2 regions of the Pseudoalteromonas sp. ASV78 genome follow, and region 2 is predicted to be linked to the other one. Evidence: predicted binding sites of a transcription regulator. Region 2 holds the regulator's gene; the other holds the start of a gene.
The links. Region 2 encodes NrdR, which represses ribonucleotide reductase genes. Its sites were predicted from a motif close to AAACACNANATNTNGTGTTT; they were not measured.
Positions count from the first base shown of each region.

Region 1 (3,429 bases), 3.1 Mb from region 2:
GCACTGCCATCAGAATAACGTTTGCCATTTTTAGCAAGGTAATATGCGTAGTTGATTACGCCTATTCCGAGTGTACGACGGCCCATCGTTGCATTGTGGGCTGCTGGCACTGGGTAGTCTTGGAAATCAAGTAAGTTATCTAAGGCACGCACTGCAAGTTCAGCTAATTCTTCAAGCTCGTCTAGTGACTCAATGGCACCTAAGTTAAAGGCCGATAGCGTACACAGGGCGATTTCGCCTTCTTCGTCATTAACATTGCTCAACGGTTTAGTTGGTAATGCAATTTCTAAACATAAGTTAGATTGGCGAATTGGCGCAACTTTAGCGATAAACGGGCTGTGGGTATTACAGTGATCGACATTTTGTAAATAAATACGCCCGGTGCTAGCACGCTCTTGTGCAAACATTGAGAACAATTCAATCGCTTTAATACGTTTTTTACGAATTGATTCATCTTGCTCGTATTGCACGTATAGACGATCAAATTCATCTTGGTCTTCAAAAAAGGCATCGTAAAGACCTGGTACATCTGATGGGCTAAACAATGTAATGTAATCATCTTTAATCAAGCGCGCGTACATTAGCTTATTAAATTGCACACCGTAATCTAAGTGACGCACACGGTTATCATCTACACCACGGTTGTTTTTAAGCACTAATAAGTTTTCTACTTCTAAATGCCATAAAGGGTAAAACAGGGTCGCTGCACCGCCGCGTACACCACCTTGCGAACAGCTTTTAACTGCTGTTTGAAAGTGCTTATAAAAAGGAATACAGCCTGTGTGGTACGCTTCGCCATTGCGAATAGGGCTACCTAGTGCGCGAATGCGCCCAGCATTAATACCAATACCCGCACGTTGTGATACGTATTTTACAATCGCAGATGAGGTGGCGTTGATTGAATCTAAGCTGTCACCACATTCAATCAATACACATGAGCTGAATTGACGCGTAGGTGTACGTACCCCCGCCATAATTGGCGTAGGTAAAGAAATTTTAAATAATGACACCGCATCGTAAAAACGTTTAATGTAGTCTAAACGGGTTTCTTTTGGATAATCAGAGAACAAGCTAGCCGCAACTAAAATATATAAAAACTGTGCGCTTTCATATATTTCACCGGTAACTCGGTTTTGCACTAAATATTTGCCTTCAAGCTGCTTAACTGCTGCGTAGCTGAAGTTTAAATCACGTCCATGATCAAGGTACTCGTCTAATTGATCAATTTCTTGCTCTGTGTAGTCAGCGAGTAAGTGGGCATCGTAACGCTTATCTTCAACTAACTTGACGATGTGATCGTATAAACGCGGTGGCTCAAATTGACCATAGGCTTTTTTACGCAAATGGAATACAGCTAAGCGAGCTGATAAATATTGATAATCAGGCGACTCTTTAGAGATCTGATCAGCGGCCGCTTTAATGATGGTTTCATGGATGTCTTCAGTACGAATACCATCATAAAACTGGATGTGTGATTTTAGCTCAACTTGTGAGACAGACACATTATTTAGACCTTCGGCGGCCCAAGCAATAACGCGATGGATCTTATCTAAATCAAGTGACTCTTTACGACCGTCACGTTTGCTTACAGATAGCTGTTGGTTCATAGTTTTGCCTGTATTCCTTGGGATATAAAATTTTTTAGTGACACATTTTTCTTAGAATAAATATTTTATTGTCATAAGACGGTGCTAGCGAGAATTTAATTGAATAACATTTAGCCACAACATCTGGTGTTCATCAAACTCTGGATCACAAGATAGTGTGGTATGCGATCATTTGCAAGGGGCATAAATGCCCCAAATTGTGGATAACGTCGGGATAACACGTTTGTGTTAGTAGCCATTAACCTTTGACCATTTGATTAAAATGAAATTTATAAAAATCAACTCATGATCGATTAAATTTAACCATTTTAAAAATAAATTTAGGCTGCTTTTTTTATCAGCAAACAATGTGCAAAAAATAACACGATCACAATATGTAGTGGTTAATATTTAACAAGCCACTATATATGGTTAAATGCATCAATTGGTGATTGCCAATTAAAATCAGCTTGCCAGCTTAATGCTTCCTCTTCACTGGGGATATATCCCCACAACGCTGTAGCGCTGTGCATGTTCGCCGCTTTGGCTGCAATAATGTCGCGCTGCGCATCACCAATATATAAACAGCGACTCGGGTCGACATCTAACAGTTGTGCTGTATGCAGTAAAGGTAATGGAGATGGTTTTGCTACATTCAGGGTGTCACCACAGACAATTGCTTGCGCATCACTTAACTCAGAGATAGCTGCCACTAAGGGGGTGGTCAAAAATTCAGGCTTGTTGGTCATGATCCCCCATTTGATCTGTTGCTGCTCAAGCGCAATCAATAATTGTGCAATGCCAGTAAAGCATTGGCTATGAATCGCAATATTATCAGCGTAGGCAGTTAACAACTGTTGACGCAAAGTAGCTTGTTTTGGATGCGAGTGCCAGTGTTGGCCAAATCCAGCTTCTAGCAGCGCTACAGCGCCATTAGATGCTGCAGGGCGATAAACATCGGCGCTAACAGTCGGCTGGTTATGTGCTGTTAACACATTATTAAGTGCAGCACCAAGGTCGTCAGCGGTATCAAGTAAGGTGCCATCAAGGTCAAAAATAAAGGCGTCGTAATCAATTATTGGTGTTGCTGTATTAAAACCAGCCATTACGCAAGTTTCTCAAAGTGGAGAATATAATTAACGCTTACGTCGGTATTTAAGCTGTACTGCTTTGATAACGGGTTATAACTGAGCCCAGCGCTAGCACGTACTTTTAATCCAGCTTGCTCAGCCCATGCAATGAGTTGTGCCGGTTTAATAAACTTTTTGTGGTCGTGTGTACCTTCCGGCACCATCTTTAATAATTTTTCTGCACCAATAATGGCATACAGGTAGGCCTTAGGGGTTTTATTGAGTGTAGAAAAAAATACATCGGCGCCAGGTTTTGCTAATTCTGCTACGGCATGAATGATAGACGCAGGGTCCGGCACATGCTCTAACATTTCCATACAGGTAATAATATCAAAGCGAGCAGGGTGCTCTTGCGCATATTGTTCGGCAGGTACTTTAATATACTCTACTTTCACACCGGTTTCTAAACTATGTAGTTTCGCAACGGTTAATGGCTCTTGACCCATATCGATGCCAGTAACGTGTGCGCCCATTCGCGCCATACTTTCACTGAGGATGCCACCACCGCAGCCTACATCGAGGGTTTCTTTGTCGAATAAGCCATTGGCCTTGTCGGCAATAAAATCTAATCGTAAAGGGTTAATTTCATGAAGGGGTTTAAATTCCCCATCGCGGTCCCACCATCGCTCAGCGATGGCTTCAAACTTTGCAATTTCTGCACTATCTACATTCTGATGTTCGGTCATAAAAAACTTCCTCGTCAATCTCAGGCC
Region 1 covers NZ_JBLOPA010000001.1:908,401-911,829, forward strand. Annotated here, with positions in the region: gene nrdA (class 1a ribonucleoside-diphosphate reductase subunit alpha) at 1-1,607, opposite strand, end outside; gene ACMVDV_RS04120 (HAD family hydrolase) at 2,009-2,692, opposite strand; gene ubiG (bifunctional 2-polyprenyl-6-hydroxyphenol methylase/3-demethylubiquinol 3-O-methyltransferase UbiG) at 2,692-3,402, opposite strand.
Region 1: the regulator NrdR is predicted to act here: its motif matches at 1,720-1,739, upstream of nrdA (class 1a ribonucleoside-diphosphate reductase subunit alpha).

Region 2 (3,429 bases):
CGTGAAGAGCTATTAGCGAAGTTAGGTTAATCAAGACATTAAAATAGTACAATAAAAGCGCTATGAGGCTTATTTATAGCGCTTTTTTATTGCATTAAAGCTATTACTACAGCGGTTCCCGAGAGAGTTTTAAGGACGATTAGTTAGCATTAAAAAATCAAATGTAATCTTGGTTCTAACATTAAATATTTTTATGTTTCAATAAAAAAATATCATTACAAAAACACTGTGAATTAAATTCAATCCCTGTTTAAATATGTTCATCTTTACAGCATAGGCAAATTGACGTTTTCAGCGTATAATTCAGCCTTTAAAAAAATACCATACACGTTGCCCTAGGAGCCCCCATGTTAGAACGTAGCATGAATATTTCGGATTTTGATCCAGAGTTATTTGACGCAATCAACAAAGAGACTGCTCGTCAAGAAGAACACATTGAGCTAATTGCATCTGAAAACTACTGTAGCCCGCGCGTACTTGAAGCGCAGGGATCACAGTTAACTAATAAATATGCTGAAGGCTACCCAGGCAAGCGTTACTACGGTGGTTGTGAGCACGTTGACGTAGTTGAACAATTAGCGATTGACCGTGCCAATGAATTATTTGGTTCAGATTACGCGAACGTACAACCACATGCTGGCTCTCAAGCGAATGCAGCTGTGTTCTTAGCACTTTTAGATGCGGGCGACACTGTACTTGGCATGAGCTTAGCGCATGGTGGTCACTTAACGCACGGTTCACACGTCAGCTTCTCTGGAAAGCTTTACAATGCAATCCAATACGGACTAGATGAAGCAACAGGCGAAATTGATTACGCACAAGTTGAAGCGCTGGCTCTTGAGCACAAGCCAAAAATGATCATCGGTGGTTTCTCTGCATACTCAGGTATTGTTGATTGGGCTAAATTCCGTGAAATCGCTGACAAAGTAGGTGCTTACCTGTTTGTTGATATGGCTCACGTTGCAGGTCTTATTGCTGCTGGCGTTTACCCAAGCCCAGTGCCTCATGCACACGTTGTTACTACAACGACTCACAAAACATTAGCGGGTCCTCGTGGCGGCCTAATCATCTCAGCATGTGGCGACGAAGCGATTTACAAAAAGCTTAACAGCGCGGTATTCCCTGGTGGTCAAGGTGGTCCTTTATGTCACATTATTGCTGCAAAAGCAGTGGCATTTAAAGAAGCACTACAACCAGAGTTTAAAGTATACCAAACACAAGTTGTGAAAAATGCCAAAGCTATGGTTGCAGTAATGCAAGAGCGCGGCTACAAAATCGTTTCTGACAAAACAGAAAACCACTTGTTCTTACTTGATTTAATCGATAAAGACATCACTGGTAAAGACGCTGACGCAGCACTCGGTAATGCTAACATCACAGTAAACAAAAACTCGGTGCCAAATGATCCGCGTTCACCGTTTGTTACTTCTGGTCTACGTATCGGTTCTCCTGCAATCACGCGTCGTGGTTTTAAAGAAGCTGAATCAAAAGAGCTTGCTGGCTGGATCTGTGACGTACTCGACAACATCAATGATGAGTCGGTACAAGCACAAGTAAAAGAGAAAGTTAAAGCCATCTGTAAAAAATTACCTGTTTACGCTTAATTGTTAAGCTGACAGTAATTTAGATCACAATAGCGTTGTTTTTTGCTATTATAAAGGCCGCTTAAACGCGGCCTTTTTTGTTTTTTTAACGGAAGCTGATACCTATGCATTGTCCATTTTGCACCGCAAAAGATACCAAAGTGATAGACTCGCGCCTTGTCGGCGGTGGTCACCAAGTAAGACGTCGTCGTGAATGCAATGAATGCCATGAACGCTTTACTACCTTTGAAGGGGCAGAGCTTGTAATGCCAAGAGTGATCAAACAAGATGGCAGCCGTGAACCGTTTAATGAAGACAAATTGCTTAATGGCTTGCACCGCGCACTAGAAAAACGCCCCGTCAGTACCGAGCAAGTTGATGAAGTGGTTAACATTATCAAATCGCAACTACGTGCCACAGGTGAGCGAGAAATATCAAGTCACTTAATTGGTGAATGCATCATGGAAGCGCTGAAAAAACTCGATAAAGTAGCGTATGTACGTTTTGCCTCAGTGTATCGTTCATTTGAAGATATTCGCGAATTTGGTGAGGAAATCGCCCGTTTGGGAGAATAACATGCACCCACCGCAATTTAGTGAACACGATAAAATTTATATGGCGCGCGCGATAGAGCTTGCTAAGCAAGGGCGTTTTACCACAACACCAAACCCCAATGTGGGTTGTGTGTTGGTAAAAGACAATATTATTGTTGGTGAAGGTTTTCATCAAGTTGCAGGCCAAGGTCACGCTGAAGTTAATGCGCTGTTGATGGCTGGTTCGCAAGCAAAAGGCGCAACCGCTTACGTTACCTTAGAGCCATGTAGTCACTTTGGGCGCACGCCCCCTTGTGCCGAAGGCTTAAAAGCAGCTGGTGTGGTAAAAGTGATTGCGGCTATGGTGGATCCCAACCCACAAGTGGCGGGTAAAGGCTTAGCCATTTTAGCCGACGCCGGTATTGTGGTTGCATCCGGTTTATTAGAACCCCAAGCACGATTGTTAAACCGTGGTTTTTTAAAACGCATGGAGCAGGGAATGCCGTTTGTTACCTGTAAAATGGCGGCCAGCCTCGATGGTAAAACCGCGCTTAAAAACGGTCAGAGCAAGTGGATCACTGGCACTGCTGCCCGTCAAGATGTGCAATTACAGCGCGCACAAAGCTGCGCTATTTTAACCGGTGCAGACACAGTATTAATTGACGATGCTAAGCTCAATGTGCGTGTTGATGAACTGCCTGAGCCATTACCGACGCAATTACCAGTTCGCCAGCCTGTCCGTATCATTATCGATTCACAAAATCGTTTAACGCCTGATTTAGCTTTATTTAGCATTGCAAGCGACATAATAATTATTACCACTGCGCTTGATAAATCAGTGCAATGGCCGCATTACGTAACTCATATTGTGGTGCCTGCAAAAGATCATAAAGTTGATTTAAAGGCCGCATTACGGCAATTGGCACAACAGCAACAGTTTAATCATATTTGGCTAGAAGCAGGGGCAACCTTAGCGGGTAAAATGGCTGAATATAATTTAATCGATGAGTATATTGTCTATCTGGCGCCGAAATTGTTAGGAAATGATGGTAAAAGCTTACTAAACTTTGCGGAACTGAGCTCTATGCAAGAGGCGGTTGATTTAACAATAAACGAATGCACACTGATTGGTGATGACATTCGTATTACTGCAATACCGCGTTTAGTTGCATTGCCTTAACCAAATTATTTAAAGAGTAACGACTATGTTTACTGGGATCATTGAAGCGACTGGCACGATCAGCGAATTACAGCAAAAACAAGGCGATTTAGCTATTCGCATTCAAAGTAATAACCTAGATATGGCGGATGTC
Region 2 covers NZ_JBLOPA010000001.1:3,972,953-3,976,381, forward strand. Annotated here, with positions in the region: gene thrC (threonine synthase) at 1-30, shown strand, start outside; gene glyA (serine hydroxymethyltransferase) at 348-1,604, shown strand; gene nrdR (transcriptional regulator NrdR) at 1,709-2,158, shown strand; gene ribD (bifunctional diaminohydroxyphosphoribosylaminopyrimidine deaminase/5-amino-6-(5-phosphoribosylamino)uracil reductase RibD) at 2,160-3,296, shown strand; gene ACMVDV_RS18120 (riboflavin synthase) at 3,322-3,429, shown strand, end outside.